DNA from 4 places in the Bacillus sp. V33-4 genome. Region 3 is predicted to be linked to each of the others. Evidence: predicted binding sites of a transcription regulator. Region 3 holds the regulator's gene; each other region holds the start of a gene.
The links. Region 3 encodes Rex, which represses fermentation and respiration genes when NADH is low (regulators of the CRP and FNR family bind a similar motif). Its sites were predicted from a motif close to TTGTGAAATATTTCACAA; they were not measured.
Positions count from the first base shown of each region.

Region 1: a site for Rex is predicted at 1,748-1,765, ahead of CVD23_RS10565 (formate/nitrite transporter family protein). Genes of this name have one in related genera too.
Region 2: a site for Rex is predicted at 1,138-1,155, ahead of CVD23_RS06350 (FAD:protein FMN transferase). Genes of this name have one in related genera too.
Region 4: a site for Rex is predicted at 1,188-1,205, ahead of qoxA (cytochrome aa3 quinol oxidase subunit II). Genes of this name have one in related genera too.

Region 1 covers NZ_PGVC01000027.1:10,783-15,505, forward strand. The annotation lists gene CVD23_RS10555 (hypothetical protein) at 1-43, opposite strand, end outside; gene CVD23_RS22865 (MFS transporter) at 40-390, opposite strand; gene CVD23_RS10565 (formate/nitrite transporter family protein) at 884-1,714, opposite strand; gene bacA (undecaprenyl-diphosphate phosphatase) at 1,904-2,701, opposite strand; gene CVD23_RS10575 (M28 family peptidase) at 3,281-4,678, opposite strand.
Region 2 covers NZ_PGVC01000016.1:19,566-24,288, forward strand. The annotation lists gene CVD23_RS06345 (FMN-binding protein) at 1-72, opposite strand, end outside; gene CVD23_RS06350 (FAD:protein FMN transferase) at 116-1,081, opposite strand; gene CVD23_RS06355 (TetR/AcrR family transcriptional regulator) at 1,293-1,874, opposite strand; gene rlmD (23S rRNA (uracil(1939)-C(5))-methyltransferase RlmD) at 2,252-3,622, opposite strand; gene CVD23_RS06365 (VOC family protein) at 3,949-4,347, shown strand; gene recQ (DNA helicase RecQ) at 4,402-4,723, opposite strand, start outside.
Region 3 covers NZ_PGVC01000048.1:5,111-9,833, forward strand. The annotation lists gene CVD23_RS17185 (ABC-F family ATP-binding cassette domain-containing protein) at 1-813, opposite strand, end outside; gene moaC (cyclic pyranopterin monophosphate synthase MoaC) at 955-1,446, shown strand; gene CVD23_RS17195 (redox-sensing transcriptional repressor Rex) at 1,474-2,124, shown strand; gene CVD23_RS17200 (YdiK family protein) at 2,233-2,436, opposite strand; gene CVD23_RS17205 (CPBP family intramembrane glutamic endopeptidase) at 2,437-3,168, opposite strand; gene groES (co-chaperone GroES) at 3,521-3,808, shown strand; gene groL (chaperonin GroEL) at 3,870-4,723, shown strand, end outside.
Region 4 covers NZ_PGVC01000015.1:22,095-26,817, forward strand. The annotation lists gene qoxB (cytochrome aa3 quinol oxidase subunit I) at 1-136, opposite strand, end outside; gene qoxA (cytochrome aa3 quinol oxidase subunit II) at 126-1,151, opposite strand; gene CVD23_RS06255 (phosphatase PAP2 family protein) at 1,763-2,416, shown strand; gene CVD23_RS06260 (DedA family protein) at 2,608-3,222, shown strand; gene corA (magnesium/cobalt transporter CorA) at 3,249-4,199, shown strand; gene CVD23_RS06270 (methyl-accepting chemotaxis protein) at 4,384-4,723, shown strand, end outside.

The DNA of each region.
Region 1 (4,723 bases), on a different contig from region 3:
TTCCGTAATAATGATCATTGAGTTTAAATGTTTTATTTATCATTGAGCTAATGGCACAATCATACTGAGAATTGAATTTACACGGTGTCGTGATGAAGGTTCATTCTCTGTGATCCTCGAAATTATAGGATTAAGAGATGAGGAGAAAAAGGAACCCAAAGAACTCGTTATAAAAACTAATAATAGTAGAATAAACGGTATTTCAATACAACTAGGCATTAGTACAACTGTTATGGCACGTAGTACATCCGAAACCATAGCCGTTTGTTTATGCCCAAATCTATCAGAAATTGTCCCCGCTATGAATCCAGAAAAAAATGAAGCAAGACTCTTAGCTAACCATAACAGCGGGATATAATGCGGAGCATGTTCTGCGAAAATCAAACTCAAGCGATCCAGTCTCCAAGTGATGATACCAGACGACCAATATACAGTATAATTAATGAGATTGAAAATGCAGGTGATACTATATTTTTAGGTTTTAAATTAGTCATGTTTTAATGCTCCATTTTTAAGAAACTCCTGATATAGTTGTTAATACTTTCTTAATATGTTTTTTATCAGTTGGGCATGGTTGTTCACCTGGACAAGAGGCGCCTTGACAAGATGGTCTAAAAAAGCATTTTTGGCAACCTTCATCAATTGTCTCATTCGATGTAACCCAAAGATCAAATCGCTCTTGATTAATTTCTAAACTTCATCCACAGGTAGTCTTCCTGCTTTATTGCGCTCATCCTCTAATGCAACTGTGCATTTGTATAAAGTACCGTCTGAACCTATAACTATAGACCAACTATACTATACGTAATGTGTATTTTCCAAAACAACATCAATGACGAAAAAAAGCTCTGTTTGAAAAAATTCGAACAGAGCTTTCGTTATTTTACATCTCTTTCACGATCTTGAGGGTGTCCTTGCGGGCAGCGGTCTCATCGGGTATCCAAGTTTTATCCTTTTTGTATGCATGCCAGTATGCCATCGCAACAAAGACGGAACCGCCCACTGCATTGCCTAAAAATACGGGAACTAGATTTCGAATATAATCGAGCCATGTGAATGTGCCGGCAAAAATGGCAGCAGGAATGACAAACATATTGGCGACGACGTGCTGGAATCCAATCGCAACAAAAGCCATCGTCGGAAACCAGATTCCGATCATTTTCCCCGCCATATCCTTTGATCCGTATGATAGCCAGACCGCCAATGCAACGAGCCAGTTGCAGCCAATACCCGATATAAACGCTTCAAGATAGGATGCAGAAAGCTTGTGCTCGGCTATACTTACGGTTTTAGCTAAGTAAGGACCTGTTTCGGTAAGCCCGCCGACATGGCCAAATATGTAAGCAACAAAAATCGCACCTGCAAAATTACTGACCGTAATCAACAGCCAGTTATAAATAACCTTTTTCGTCGCAATTTTATCAGCTAACCTTGCGAGTGGAACAGCCATCATATTGCCGGTCAGCAGCTCCCCTCCCGCAATCAGGGTAAGGATCAGCCCGATTGGAAAAACTGATGCTCCGATCAGGGAACTTAAACCAGCCAGCTCCGCCGGCAATGGAGCTGTGACACGTATGTACAGTAAGTAGCCAAGCGCAACAAATGCGCCTGCCTGGAAACCCAATATCAATGTTTGCTGCAACGGGTACTTGGTTTTCTTTACCCCGCTTTCAATACTAATTTTAACAATTTGCTCAGGCCGGTAAAATGACATGGAACCAGATCCTTTCAAATGAATGCCATATGAATGTGAATAAGTTCACAATATTAATTTTACTGCAGATTTTCGCTTCTGGATATGAATATTTCTTTAACGTTTTCAAAGCGTTTTCATAAAAAAAACCAAAGTGACTAGACTTTGGTTTCATTTCAACAACAAACTATTTCACCCGTATCTATTTTTTCACAGCAAGACGAATACCGTAAACAAAATAGCTAACACAATTCGATAATACGCAAATGGTGTTAAGCCCCACTTTTCAAGCAGCTTTAAAAAGGTTACCACTGCTAACATCGCGACAACAAAAGAAGTAATAAATCCTACCGCAAACATTGGAATATCACTTGCGCTCAAATAATCCCAACTTTTTAATAAATCCAATCCCGTTGCACCAATCATAACAGGGATCGCAATCAAAAAAGAAAATTCCGATGCTGCTTTATAGCTGGCTCTTGCAAGCAACCCTCCCGAAATCGTCGATCCCGCCCTTGAGAAACCAGGATAGACGGCCAGACATTGAAACAAGCCAATGGTTAGGGCCTGCCGGTAAGTTAAATCATCCAATGAAAAAGAAGTCGGCTCTGGTTTCTTCTTTTCCGCAAAAATCATCAGAATCGCTCCTGCGACAAGTCCAATCACGACTGTGGACGGCTGAAACAAATATGTTTTGATCACGTCATGCAATAATAAACCTGCAATCACTGCAGGTAACACACCCAGAATGATATGTATCGCATTGAATTTCTGTTCTTTTCGAAATATGGGCTTGATGTTGAATAAAGAAACTAGACGCCCGCGGTACAAAACCGAAATCGCAAGAATGGCCCCCAGCTGGATGACGATCTCAAAAGTTTTCGCACTCTCCCCCTCAAATCCGAGCAAATGTCCTACCAATATCAAATGACCTGTAGAAGAAATAGGCAGGAACTCCGCTAACCCTTCAACAATTCCCAGTATGAATGCTATTAATATTTCTCCCAAAATCTCAACTCCCAGATACTTAATTGAACGGTGAATCCAACATTCGAAAAATAAAAACACACTTCATTATATACTATTAATTTTTTAAAATAACGTACTATTGCAACTGACACTCTCTAAAAATCAATGAACTGCGGGATTCTATAGTAAGTGAATTATTGATTTACGGAGTTTCATATTTTAAAAGTAGACAGAGCTTTTCCCGACAATAATTTATTACTTTATGGTATTCATAGCTCACTTCTCTCATATTTCCTATAAGTTGTCGCCTTCATGAACCCTATGAAGACCATTTCTCCTATTTTCCAAATGAGTTTTGGCCTTCATCAACCCTATGAAGACCATTTCTCCTATTTTCCAAATGAGTTTGGGTCTTCATGAGCCCTATGAAGACCTCTTTCCCTATTTTCCGAATCAGTTTTGGTCTTCATGAGCCATAAAAGCAGCCGCTCTCATAGCCCCATCTAAAAATAGCCAGAAAAAACAAGTTATATATTAAAATAGTCTGCCTCAGATATGCAATCACAGAAAAAATCCCCCAGCGGTAGTGCCACTGAAGGGATTATCCTTATCTCAGTCTTATTTAATACTTTGTTCGTAATATAGTTCCTCTGCCTTTTGTTTCTTCGATTTTTTCGGTTTTGGCCATTTTATATCGTATTTTGCGCGATCGTAGATGGCGGCACTGACGATTTCAGCAACATCCTGCAGCTTTTCCTTGCTGATTTTATCAATTGTATCGTCTGGAGTATGGTACCACGGCTCAACCGGGTCGTGAATGAACAGAGCCGCCGGAATACCAACTTCCGCAAATGGCACATGGTCACTTCTTCCGCCCTGTGCGTACGGTGTTGGCTGTCCATTAAATCTCGTGCTGGAAGCCTGGGCCAATTCTGTAACCAGATTGGGCTTTCCATCAAGTGTAAGCATGATCAGGTCTCCCGCATCTTTGCTTCCAACCATGTCAAGATTGAAGTTTGCGACGATCCGGTTTAGTTGGTCTTCAGGCAGATTATTCACATAATGTCTGGAGCCAAGAAGACCCTCTTCTTCCGCCCCAAACGTAATAAATCTGATTTCGGTGTCGGTCGGAATAGACTTAAGAACGCGTGCCAGCTCTAACGTCATTGCCGTTCCTGATGCATCATCATTGGCGCCTGGAGCACCGGCGACCGAATCGTGATGTGCCCCGAGAACGATGATTTCATTAGTAGATTTCTTTTTCGATGTCGGCGGTTTTGTTGCTATTACGTTATGGGAAGTTCTCTCACCCGACTCGGCTCCTGCAATTGTTAAAGCAGCTGTCAATGTTTGGCCATTATTTAGCAGGGAGGCAAGCGATTCTCCTTCGGACTTGCTTAATGAAACAGCCGGCACATATTTATCATTCGCCGTCCCAAGCGTTCCATTTAAAGGGCCATCAACATTGTTATAAATAACGACGCCGACAGCTCCCTTTTCAGCAGCATTCAACACTTTTTCGGCAAAAGGAATTTCACCGCGTTTAATAAAAGCAATTTTCCCGGTTAAATCGAGATTTTGCAGCTCATCTTTTTTTCCTAAACCCGCACTTACTAACTGTCCTGAAACATCCCCGTTCACAGAGAAGGTAAAGGCTCCTGGCTGCAGATCGCCGCTGAAACCATCTACACTAAGTTCGACCGTATCAGGAGGCGTATAACCGATAAACTTAAACTCTTGTATTTCGGTTTTATATCCGTATTTTTTAAATTGACTGTTAATGAATTCGACCGCTTTATTCTCGGACTCAGTTCCTGCGACACGCGGTGTTTTTGATAGATAATCAATATTGTTATAAATATTATCAACGTTTATCCTCTTGCTGACTATTTGCTCAAATTTATGATCCCACTGATTGTGAGCGGTTTCAGTTGATTTTGCTAAAACAGCAGGCGACCCAACTGCACTAAAAGATAATGCAGCTATCAAAGCTGCCAATAAAATTGGCTTTTTCATTCAATTCCCTCCTAACAAGAATGATAGTCTAGTAGATATTACAAT
Region 2 (4,723 bases), on a different contig from region 3:
TTCCCCCGAAGTAAAAATAAGCGCTCCTCCCAAACCCGTCACAACAAAAATTACCAGTATAATTATTAGCATTCTAATCTTCCCCTTCCTTTTCATTCAAATCTTTCCCTTCCATTTAATTTAAGATATTCACGCTTATACCTTCACCGGCCTGAAAGCATCTCTTCAAGCCAGCCGTAACGTGAACCTGTAAGTCTATGTCCACGAGAATGGCTTCAGCTCCGGAGAATCGTCTTAGAAGTTCAAGCCCCTTTTCCATCCCGGCTACGAACAATATGGTGGACAACGCATCAGCAGCCATGGAGCTATCGGCAACTATGGTCACGCTTACCAAACCTGATTTCGCCGGATATCCAGTAGATGGATCCAGGATATGATGATGCCTTTTACCGTTACTGTCAATGAAGTATCGCTGATAGTCCCCGGATGTAACCACTGTCTTATCAGCCACAGAAACAAGACCCATTAAGCTGTTTTCCTGCCTGGGATGCTGGATACCCACACGCCACGGGGAACCATCAGGCTTTGTCCCTAAAGCCATCACATTTCCTCCGATATTTGTAAAAGCTGATGCGACGCCGTATTTCTTAAATACCTCCAAAAACTGATCGCCGGCAAACCCTTTTCCTATACCCCCCAGGTCAATGGACTGGCCCAGCCTTTGAAGTCCGGAAGCCTTTTCGCAGGGATCCAATAACAAGTCAGAATAGTCCACCAAAGGAACAATTTTCCTTATCCTTGATTCCTCCGGAGGCTTGAATGTATCCTTGCCGTTGTTCCATAAGGTTACTAAAGGCCCAATAGTGACATCGAAGAGGCCCTGGCAGTATCTTGAGAATTCAATAGCACGGGACAGCACCTCATATGTTTCACCGCTCAGCCTTTCATATTTCATACCTGCAGACCTGTTGATCCTGCTTATCTCGCTTCCGGGTATAAAACGGCTCAGCAGCTCTTCCAGCCGTACAGCTTCATCGCGGACTGCTCTAAGAGATTCCTCAGCATGCTTGCCGAAAGCTCTGTGAGTCATCACTGTGCTCATCCCAACGTTCATTGACTGGGCAACTACCGCCTTGTCCACTTGCACCACTCCTTTCTCTAACTTCTCCTGTAATATTTTTGTCCTGGAAGTACCGATTGTGAATTATTTCACAATATAAGTTAAATCTAAAACTACCTGAGCTGTACTCGGTAACTGGATAATTCATACTGAAATAATACTCTCCCGTACCTGAATGAATATTTGATAAATTCATTCAGGTACGGGCAAAAAAATGACTGCCTGTATCTATCTATTTTCGGCAATCAGTTAAGCCTTTCATTATAAACTCCGTTAAGTAATATAAAATCTGTGGAAAGTGGTGAATCCCGATTTCTCTTTTATGAATATCGATATAAAGTATAGAGTTAAAAAGGGCGAATATAAGCTCATCGTCCAGATCATCCCTTATTTTCCTTTCAGCCTTCCATTTTTTAATTAACTCTGCTTTACCGCTATGCATGAGTTCATCAATGCTCTCTATTCCGCCCTGTTCATAAAAATACTGCTCCAGTTTACTAAAGAGATCCCTGTTGTACCATTCCTTTAGTATCAGATTTGAGTTCATAGCACTGATGTTCTGTTTCACTAGCTTTGTAACCAGCGTTACGGGATCATCATTCAGGTCAATAGATTCCACAATACTCTTTTTAAGATTCTCGTTTTCTTTTAGATAAATCTCTAAGAAAAGCTTCTCTTTCGAGGTGTAGTAGTTATAAAAAGTACCTATCCCAATTCCGGCCATCTTTGCTATGTCTGAAACATTAGTGTCTTTGAATCCTTTTGAGTAAAATAACTCCCTTCCAGAATTAAAGATAGCTGCTTTTTTATCTATCAAGTAACCAACCTCCATCATTCCGAATGAACATTTTTTATATTCATTCATACTATGACATTACTATATTTTTCCGACAATCCTAATTACCAAAATTAATAAAACTTCTTGATTTATACATATTTAGTACCCCCGTTTGTTTTTACCCTATCCGAAAAAATGTGCCTTAGCTTGAATAGCATTTTTGGAAGAACAACATGCCTGAAAACGGATTCACATGTAAAGTTGCTTTGCCAGTTTTACTCTTCCGTCTACACGCATAATCCACGGTATCCGCTATATGTTTTGCAGTATATAATCCAGGGAGTTTGGTGATAAGCATCTGGCACTTGTATTATCGGCTGAGAATTTAGCTATATCTATATACATACATTCATTCACTTTTTCAACAAAAGTACGCAAATTTCGACATGTGTCGTCTGCGGAAACATATCAACAGGCTGAACTTCAATCGTCTTATATCCCCCATCCTCGAGGATCCGCAAGTCGCGGGCAAGTGTAGCCGGGTTGCAGGAAACGTAAACTACCTTCTTCGGCTTCATTTCAATAATCGTTTGAAGTAGTTCTTCATCGCACCCTTTACGCGGCGGGTCGACAACTAATACGTCAGCCTCGTTTCCTTCTTTGTACCATTTCGGAATGACAGTTTCCGCTTCACCGACAGCAAATTCCACATTAAAGATCTCATTCAGTTCAGCATTCCGCCTCGCATCTTCAATTGCTTCCGGAACAACCTCAACACCAAAAACCTTCTTTGCTTTTTGGGCAAGGAACAGCGAAATGGTTCCAATTCCGCAATAGGCATCAATGACAGATTCTTCGCCTGTCAATCCGGCGTATTCAAGCGCTTTGTCGTACAGTACCTTTGTCTGAACCGGGTTTACCTGATAAAAAGACAGAGCGGAAATCGCAAATTTAACGTTTCCGATGTAATCATAGATGACTTCATTTCCCCAGAGGACCTTCGTTTTTTCTCCCAATATGACGTTTGTCCTTTTTGAATTAACGTTATGGACGATTGATTTTACCTTAGGGAGACGGGCAACGATTGTCTCGATCAATTCGTTTTGGTGTGGGATATTTTCTGTTCTTGTGATGATCACGACCATCAGCTCGCCTGTTTGTTGTCCATACCGGGACATAATATGGCGGAGCACGCCTTTATGCGCTTCTTCCTGATACGCCTGAATCCCGAGTTCACTGCAGATTTCTTTAACTGTCTGGATTGCTTCATTGATTTCCGGAAGCTGAATCAGGCTTTCATTTGTGTCGACAATTTCATGAGTCCTCGGTTTGAAAAAGCCGGCAATCAGTTTTCCGTCTTTTTCGCCGACCGGCACCTGGGCTTTGTTTCGATAGTGCCACGGGTTCTCCATTCCCAGAATAGGATGGACTTTAACGTCTCCAAGCTTGCCGATTCGGGCCAGCACCTGCCGGACCTGGTTCCCCTTATACTTCAGCTGAGCATCATAGCTGATGTGCTGAAGCTGGCAGCCGCCATATTTATGGGCATCGCTTTCCTCCACGTCAATCCGGAAGTGGCTTCTTTCAAGCAGTTCAATTAACCGCCCAAAACCATACCCTTTGTTTGTCTTAATAACTTTGACTGTCGCTTTTTCGCCTGGCAATCCACCGGGTACGAAAATTGGGTAGCCATCCACTTTCGCTACACCCGCTCCGTCATGCGTCAGGTCTTCAAATTCAACATCTATATAGTCATTTTTTCGAACTGGAATCGTTTTGCTCATGGGATACTTCCTTTGCTTATAGTTTCCGTAGCTAATTTTACTAGCAAAATTGTATCATAATGTAGTATTCATTGCGAAACAGCGGTTAAGTACTGATAATGAAAATCAAACATATTATCTAAAGTATGGCGATTTTCTATAGTCAATTCCTAATTTTCGTTTGTTATTCAGCGGACTGACACAATAACGTTTTTGCTAACTCACAGGTATCTGATTAGATATTGTTAATTTTACTTCTCCTAGTTTGCTAAAGTTCACTGCACATGAAGGAGATCGGATCTTTCCTCATGAAATATATAGGAATGAATGATTAAGGAGGAATTCAAATGATCTATGAAATGACTGTACAAGTACGTGTCTCGAATATAGTAGAAGGCCAAAAATGGTATGAAACATTCTTAAATAGAAAACCTGATTTTATCCCACATGATGGATTTGCAGAATGGGAGCTGATTCCCGGCTGCTGGCTGCAAGTCGCTGAAGGAACCCCATCAGAAGGCAGTGGCCCGATCCGCTTAGGTGTAACGGATATTGAAAAAGAACGGGAAAGGCTAATGAATGCATTGAATATCGAAAATTTTGCTATCGAATCGCGGGAAGAAGTTCCGGTCAAATGGGGCACTTTTTCTGATCCATGGGGAAATCGCCTTGGATTGTTTGAGTATTTGAGTGAAGGGGAGAAGCAAGAGAGGATCAACACCATTTTAGGAAAAGCGGAAGTCTGATTACTTAACTTTACTTAATATGAGGAGAAACCATATCTGGTTTCTCCTCGCCTCTTATTCTTCCACTCCTACCTTCACCTTCGACCAGTAAAAATAGGCCTTAATCATAAAATAAGTAACCTCATCAGGAAGCAGTTCTTTAATAGGCTTCAGTTTTCCCCTGCCTGCTTCCGCAACTGCCTGTTCAATCAGTGGCTTAAAGTCATCAGGAATGAGCAGATCGAAATTAACCGCTTGTCCATCTCTGGCACACTGCAACAGGTGGTTTTCAATCGTACTGATCGCCATATCCCGTTTCTCTGCAATTCCTTCAACGGTTAAACCGCTTTGATGCATTTCAAACGTGACAAGGTGAGAATCTCCGACGGCTTTTTTC
Region 3 (4,723 bases):
ATCTTGCTGTTTTTCGAATTGTTTCATTTGTTGCTCGTACATCTCTGCATTTTTCTCCAGGTAAACGCTGTAGTTTCCTAAATACTTCTGGATGTGCATACGGGATAACTCATGGACCTGATTGACCACTTTATCTAAAAAGTAGCGGTCATGTGAAACGATCAGAATGGCTCCCTCATAACCTTGAAGATATTGCTCGAGCCATGACAGGGTATCAATATCTAGATGGTTCGTTGGCTCGTCCAAAATTAAGATATCAGGTTTTTTTAATAACAGCTTTCCAAGTGCCAGACGCGTTTTTTGCCCCCCACTTAAGCTTGAAATTTTAGTTGTATAATCAAAGGATTGAAAGTTTAGTCCGTGCAAAACAGATCGAATATCAGCTTCGTATTGATAGCCGCCATCTTCTTTAAATTGCAGCTGCAGTTGGTCATATTCATTAAGGATTTTGTTATAAAGCCGCGAATCTTCTAGCGTGGAAGGGTCAGACATCTTCGCCTCGAGGCTGCGCAGCTCTGTTTCCATTTTCCTGAGCGGATCAAATACAGTTAACATTTCATCCCAAATCGACATCGCGGATTCTAAACCGCTGTCTTGTGCCAGGTATCCAATCGAAACTCCTTTCGGCTTGATGATCTCGCCTTGATCATACGACATCCGGCCGGCGATAATTTTTAATAGCGTGGACTTTCCGGCTCCGTTTCTGCCAACAAGAGCAATTCGATCACGCGTTTGTAATTCAAGCTTTATATTCGATAAAATAAGATCGGCGCCAAAATATTTTGATAGTTGGTTAACCTGTAGTAATATCATTTGTTTTCACCTCAATTGCCTTAGAAATAGTGTATCGCATTCACAGAGGGTGAGCAATAACAGTGATTTTGTGAAAAATAGTACAAAGTTTACACAAAAATGTCAAAATAGTGTATGATTTTGTTGTGAGGTGTAGAGAAAATGTCGGATTTTACTCATTTTAATGAAGAAGGAAGAGCGAAGATGGTCGATGTAAGCAGCAAGCCGGAAACGGTCCGAACGGCAATCGCCCGTTCAAACATAACCGTAAACCAGGTTATATATGAACAAATTACCCGCAATGAAGTGAAAAAGGGTGATGTCCTGGCAGTAGCCCAGGTCGCTGGAATCATGGCAGCGAAAAAAACCGCGGAGATCATCCCAATGTGCCATCCCATTCCACTAACAGGGATTGATATCGCTTTTGCGTGGGAAAACGAACAAGAGAATTATAGTCTATCTATTCATGTTACCGTAAAAACAAAAGGAAGTACAGGAGTTGAAATGGAAGCGCTAACAGCTGCTGCTGCTTGCGCATTAACCGTTTATGACATGTGCAAAGCAGTCGATAAAGGCATGGTTATCGGCAAAACATACTTAGTTGAAAAAACGGGTGGAAAAAACGGTGATTTTTTTAGAAAAGATAAAATATAGCTTAAACATAAGAGGGTGGGGATCACATTGGCGAATGAAACGGTGAAAATTCCACAGGCAACCGCTAAACGGCTGCCTTTATACTACCGGTTTTTAAAAAATTTGCATTCATCGGGAAAACAGAGAGTTTCCTCTGCCGAATTGAGTGAGGCTGTGAAGGTTGATTCGGCAACAATCCGCAGGGATTTTTCCTACTTTGGTGCATTAGGCAAAAAAGGTTACGGATATAATGTTAACTATTTATTATCTTTTTTCCGGAAGACACTTGACCAGGATGAGTTAACAAAGGTGGCCTTAATTGGAGTTGGGAATTTGGGAACTGCCTTTTTGCATTACAACTTCCTTAAAAATAATAACACGAAAATCGAGGTTGCTTTTGATGTCGATGAGGGTAAAGTGGGTAAAACTATTGGAGAGGTTCCCATCTTTCACATGGATGACATGGATAAACAAATCGTTGCAGCCGATATCCAGGTTGCCATTTTAACTGTCCCGGCCCCTGTTGCTCAACCGATTACGGACAGGCTTGTCCAGGCCAATGTAAAAGGGATATTAAACTTTACTCCAGCCAGATTAAATGTCCCGGCTGCGATCCGCGTTCATCATATAGATTTGGCGGTTGAATTGCAGTCGCTCGTCTACTTTTTAAAGCATTACCCGACAGAAACAGAAGAATAGGGTTATCGAAGAACAAGCTATTAGAAAAAATACAATGGCTAGAAAATAAGCATAAGAAAAGCCTCTTTCACATCGAAGGAGGCTTATCCTGGTTAACGCAGAACGACGTTACTGTTGTTTTTTAACTTTTTGTATTTTGAAGTGCAGGACAACCATTCTCAGTCCTGACCCAAAGTCAAAAGTCGCTAATAGAACAAGTAAATAGCTGACAAATCCCCAGCCATGTTCATGGACTCTTTGGACCGCAAAATAGGTGAACAACAATCCTAGTACAATGTAGATAATCCCTGAACCTAAGGGAGACTGCCTCATTTAAAATCCTCCAATAAAGCTTTGAATTTGTTCTGCATCCTGAAGCCATTTTTCCAGTTTGCCCTGATTAAGCTGAATCACGACAACAAGAGTATTCATGGCGACATGGGCAAATATCGGTACGAGTATTCTTTTCGTTTTCACATAGAGAAAAGCGAACGTGAAACCCATGGCGGAGTACAGAAGAATATGCTCAAGCTCAAAGTGGGCGACAGCAAAAATGACTGAGCTGATTAGAGCGGCAAAAAAGAAGTTCATCCTTTTATAGAGCGAACCGAATAAAATTTTCCTGAAAACAATTTCTTCAAGTATCGGTCCGATGATCGAACTCACGATAATCACAATTGGAAAGGTTTCAATTAATCCGAGAATTTGCTGAGTGTTTTCAGAGCCCACTTCGATCCCAAAGATGCTTTCAATTGTAGCGGCAAATGATTGGGCAAAAAGTGCTATAAAGATTCCACCCACTGCCCATGCAATTGAGACAATAGGCGAGGCTAAGTGCCGTTCATCATTGAGCTCTAATTTCCTGTCATTTCTCAATAAAAAGAGAACAATCAACAGCGTTAGCGAAAAACTGATCACAATCCAGTAAGGAATCGCTAATTGCTGCATTTCCGCGCGACTATTTCCAAGAAGTAAACCTATATAAACGACAAGGGGAACGCCTGCCAGGCTGGAAACCTGCATCGTAATATATGCAATTAAAATTATCCAGTATTCCTTCTTCAATCAAAATAACTCCTTTATGGTACGAAAATATACTCCGTTCTATTTTACTAATAATCGGTCTAATGTTTCAAACAGTAAGGGTTGGAATCGCGATTTTTGTAACGAGCATAAATACGGTAAACTGTTATATACTGTTAAGGTTTTCGCCATTATGATTTTGCCTATTTAGAATGCCCTTAATTCAATGCTTAATGACATCATAAATGGATATCGCATTTTCTTTTAAAATTTTCAAGGTTCCTGCTTGCAAAAAAGAAATGAATTAATTATTATAATAATTGTGTTAGCACTCGGTTGGTAAGAGTGCTAATAAAAACAATATTACATATTTATTTAGAGGAGGTTGTTTCACTTGTTAAAGCCATTAGGTGACCGTATTGTTATTGAGCTTGTTGAAAGTGAAGAAAAAACTGCAAGCGGTATCGTATTACCGGATTCAGCGAAAGAGAAGCCTTCAGAAGGAAAAGTTATTGCTGTAGGTACTGGCCGCGATCTTCCTAACGGCGAACGCGCTGCCCTGGAAGTGTCTGTGGGCGACCGCATTATCTTCTCAAAATATGCTGGTACAGAAGTAAAATACGAAGGTAATGAATATTTAATTCTTCGCGAAAATGATGTTCTTGCTGTAGTCGGCAAGTAAGCTCCATCCAGGATAATTTGAAGATTATATCATTCATCAATATTTGAGGAGGTTTTTACAAATGGCAAAAGACATTAAATTTAGTGAAGACGCTCGCCGCGCAATGCTTCGCGGAGTCGACGCTCTTGCAAACGCAGTAAAAGTAACTCTTGGGCCAAAGGGACGCAACGTGGTTCTTGAGAAAAAGTTCGGTTCTCCGCTTATCACAAATGACGGCGTAACAATCGCAAAAGAAATTGAATTAGAAGATGCTTTTGAAAACATGGGTGCTAAGCTGGTTGCTGAAGTTGCCAGCAAAACGAATGATGTTGCCGGTGACGGGACAACTACAGCTACAGTACTTGCTCAAGCGATGATTCGCGAAGGTCTTAAAAACGTAACTGCAGGCGCTAACCCAATGGGTATCCGTAAAGGGATTGAGAAGGCGGTTAACACTGCAATCGAAGAATTAAAAGCTATTTCCAAGCCAATCGAAGGAAAAGCTTCAATTGCTCAGGTTGCTGCTATTTCTGCTGATGACAACGAAGTCGGCCAATTAATCGCAGAAGCAATGGAACGCGTTGGCAATGACGGTGTTATCACAATTGAAGAATCAAAAGGCTTCACAACTGAATTGGACGTCGTGGAAGGTATGCAGTTCGACCGTGGATATGCTTCTCCTTACATGGTTACTGATTCAGATAAAATGGAAGCTGTTCTTGATAATCCATACATCTTGATCACTGACAAGAAGATCGCAAGCATCCAGGAAATCCTCCCTGTTCTTGAGCAAGTGGTTCAACAAGGTAAGCCTTTATTGCTTGTTGCTGAAGATGTCGAAGGGGAAGCTCTTGCTACATTAGTAGTAAACAAGCTTCGCGGAACATTCAATGCAGTTGCTGTTAAAGCTCCTGGCTTCGGTGACCGCCGTAAAGC
Region 4 (4,723 bases), on a different contig from region 3:
CCGTCCACAGCCATTTCCACTTCTTCAAATAAGTAATTCCAGCAATTATACCAATCATAGTTAAAAGAATGGCAATCTGTGAACCTAGTAATAATGGGTCTCCAGTTAATAAAATCTCATCCCATTTAATGCCCATGATGGTCACCTCCATCGGCTTGTTCAGTATCTGCATGTTGTTCATGTCCTTCATGTCCTTCATGTTGTTCATGTCCTTCATGCTTATGCTCTTGGTCGTTACCTGTTTTGTTCTTATAGTTGTCTTCTTCCTCAAACGTTTTGCCCCGGTAACCGTGAGTCTTGTAAAGATCAGGGTTTGTATAGGTCTTCGAATCCATTTCCGAGTGGTCAACCCACGCTAAATGCGTGTTTGAAAAAGTCAGTCGGCCCAAATGTGTTGGTTCGAGCAATTTCTCATACTCTTTTTCAGTCAGCTTTGGAGCAGTTGCTTTAGCCTCGTTGACCCACTTGTCAAATTCATCTTCAGTCTGGGCAAGAACTTCGAACTGCATTTCTGCATAACCTTTTCCGTTAAAGTTTGAGTTTCTGCCTTCATAGGATCCTGGATTGTCGGCAACCAGATACAGTTGCGTTTCCATCTTACCCATTGTGTACTTCTGGCCGCCCAACGCAGGAACCCAGAAAGATTGCATCGTACTTGCAGAGGTAAGCTTAAAGTTGACTGGAGTATCCTCAGGAATATTCACATAGTTTATAGTTTCAATTCCTTGTTCCGGATAGCTGAAGATCCATTTCCAATCGGCAGAAGTTACATGGATTGTAATCGGTTCTTTATTTTCATAGCCTTTAGGCACATCTTCCAATGCATAAAGCGTTTTAACTGTCGGAATCGTCAAGGCAATAACGATCAAAATCGGGATGCCGGTCCAAATAATTTCAAGAAGCGTGCTCCCGTGTTCTTCTGGTGGTTCGTAATCCATGTTTTCTTTTCTTTCTCTGTATTTCCAAACGATGTAAGCAAATAATGCAAACACAACCGCCACTACGAGTAGCATCCACCATAGAGACCAATTGATTAATTCCATAATGGATCTGGCTGCAGGACCTTGAGGCTCAAATACAACCATGTCCGGTACGCAGCCACTTAAGAATATGACTGGAATTACTGCAAGAAGAGAAACCAGTTTATTGATTGGCTTCACCAATGTTCACTCCTTTATAGGAAATTATTGTTCAATACATCACAAAAAATGCTCAATTGTTCACACAATAAATAAGCATAAACCCTTGACCAAGACATTTTGATTAACACTATACATATGATGTTAACATAATTATACTGAAAAAATTGTGACAAAAACGGGAAGGAATTAACTTACAATTTTAGTTTGCCTGAGCATTTTTGTTGCATTACATAGAGGTCGATCGCTTGAAGGATTGAAAGTGACTCGAATGATAGTTTTCGAGTATAGTTTTCCCAAATTTATCAAATGGTAGTTAAGGCGGCAACAGGAAGAGAAGTTGCCGTTAAAAAAGACTATCGTTAACAGTAGAATAATATTTTATTACGATAATGTCTAATATATTGATTTTCCTGAGAAGGTACGTTTATGGAGGGAAGCTATCCTGGCTGAAATAAAATTGATCCCATTATTGAAAATATGGATGAAGGATCCAGCGGGAGCTATTTTAAAATCACGGTAAAGGGTATGTTATTTTATATGCCAGGAATTTGTTACAATGGAAATTAGTTTTCTTTCTTGGGAAGTACACAAATATAGTGAACCAGAAAGGGTGTGTCCAGATGAAGAAAAAATATCAACTGATAACGCCTTCCATACTGGCTATCATCTCTCTCACCGCATTTAGTTTTATGGCGTTCTCAATCAGCAGCTCCAAACTCATACGCTTTGATAATATCGTGATTGCCTATATTCAAGGGGTTGAATCACTTTATCTAACATCGGTCATGAAATTTTTCACTCTTATTGGATCTGCACCTGTGATCGTGATTCTTTCGCTGATATTTTTGTTTTTAATTAGGAAATTTTTGGATGATCGTTCAGAACTAACATTATATATTGCCGTCACCGCCGGATCAGCTGTTTTAAATCAACTATTAAAGCTGATATTTCAGCGGGCCCGCCCCGACTTGCACCGCTTAATTGAGATAGGTGGCTATAGTTTTCCGAGTGGACATGCCATGAATGCAATGTCGGTATATGGGATATCGACATTCTTGCTCTTGAGACATATTCCCAGCAAATCGGGACGCAGAATTTTGATTATGTTCAGCGTCTTTATGATTTGTATAATCGGAATAAGCCGAATTTATTTAGGAGTCCATTACCCAAGTGATATTATCGGCGGTTATTTAGCAGGTGGACTTTGGCTTGGATTTACAATCTGGTTGTTTCAGCGTTTAAAAGGAAAAATGGTAAATGCAGATGGTGGCTGAGCTGATTTGGAATCTGCCAATTCGATCAGTTTTAATCTATGTGTTTCTTTAACGTTTATCCTCTTGTTATAATGAGAATTATGATATTATCCTGGACATTAAAATTCAGGAGCTAGTTTAGCAGCATATTTTGGAACTAAAAAGACAATGGTTGGAGAAATAAAATATTTATTTATAGGGAGAAAATCAAAATGGAAAACTGGATAACGGAAATAATGAATAATTACGGATATATGGGGATATTTTTGCTTATCGCATTAGAAAATATTTTTCCACCGATCCCATCAGAGGTCATTTTAACATTCGGCGGCTTTATGACAACGACATCAAATATGAGTATAACCGGAGTGGTCGCAGTCTCTACTCTTGGGTCCGTTGCCGGGGCAGCCGTTCTTTACTGGGTTGGCTTGCTGATTAATATAGAACGAATCGAAAAGATCGTCGAAAAATGGGGACATATTCTCCGTTTAACAAAAAAAGACGTTCATAAAGCAAATGAATGGTTTGACAGGTATGGGTTTTGGACGGTTTTCTTCTGCAGGCTGATCCCTTTGATCAGAAGCCTTATTTCGGTACCGGCAGGTATGGCTCGGATGAACTTTGGGATTTTTCTCATTTTTACAACAGCAGGAACACTCATTTGGAATATCATCCTCGTCAACATCGGAGCCGCGGTTGGCTCTTCCTGGGAAACCATTGTTGGCTATATGGATATCTATTCAAATGTGGTTTACGCTATTTTGGCAGTTATACTTATTTTATTCGCCGCTCTCTTTATAAAAAATCGCTTAATTACTAAGAAATAAGTCGTTCCTGTTGGGAGAAGGTCTTAATGATCAAAACATATGCTATTACTCATTCGTATAAACTGGTCTATGACATAGCTATTGAGGAGCTTATTTCAAATGACTATTTGTGGTATTGGATTGATTTTTCAGAACCGACCGCTGACGAACTTCTGATATTACAGCATCCCCTCCGCTTCCATCCACTTGCGATTGAAGATTGTACGGTCAGACTACAACGCCCGAAGCTCGACTATTATGAGGAACAAGTCTTTTTTGTAACGCATAGTGTAAATCCTGAAACGTTCGAAAAAGAAGAAGTAAATGTATTTCTTGGTGAGCATTATATTGTCACTTTTCACCAACATCAATCAAATGAAATTGAGGAAGTATGGGGTCGGCTTCACGAATCGTCCAAGTTGGAGCGATGGGATCAATATCTTGTTTTATACCATTTAATCGATAAGCTAGTCGATAATTATTTTCCCATCATTTATAAAATAGAAGATACTCTTACTGAAATAGAAGATAATTCCACAAATAAGAGTATGGAAGAACTGCTCGAAGGCTTATTTGACACACGGCACGATCTATTATCATTTAGACATACGGTTTCTCCTATGAAGGATTTGTTATACCGTATGCTAAATTCCCATCGGCTTACAAATTTGCAACATAGAAAAGAATATTTTGCTGACATTCATGATCATTTACTTAAATTATCGGAAATGATTGATACGAATAGAGAAATAACAATGGATATCCGCGATAGCTACCTTTCATTAAATGCCAATCAGTCTAACCGCGTCATGAAGGTATTAACGGTTATCACAACGATTTTTATGCCATTAACGTTTATTGCAGGGGTTTACGGAATGAACTTTGAAAACATGCCGGAATTGACCTGGAAATACGGGTACTTTGCAACATTATTTGTCATGTTTGCAGTAGGATTTGGGATGGCGATATGGTTTAAAAAGAAAGGCTGGTTTAAATAATCGGGCCCAACTCGGAAATAACATTTTTTCGGGTTGGGCCTTCATTTTTGTGACACGAATTGACACAATTCTCTTTTTCCCCTATGTAAAAATCAGGGAATCCCCTGATGGTAGAATTTTCATTTATCTAGTAAACTAAGCTACCATATACCACTAATACATCATGATTATGGGGGAAATGTAAATGAAATGGACAATTGGTAAAAAGTTGATTGGTGGATTTTTATCTGTGGCAGCTTTACTAGGATTAATCAGTGGAATTTTTTATTACTCCTTGAACAAAACTGATAAATCTTATGATGATCTCGTCAATAGACGGGCAATTATTGCGCTTAATGCTAAGGAAATGCAGGCACTTGCATTGGAACAAACTAATTTTCTGCGAGGTTACCTGATCACGGGCGATGCAGAAAACATCAATAAGCTACAAGAAGCAAATTCAGAAATGGACAAGCTGATTGACGAAACAAACGATCTAGTTGTTCTCAAAGACTTTAAAAAAACTTTAAATGATCTGACGGATT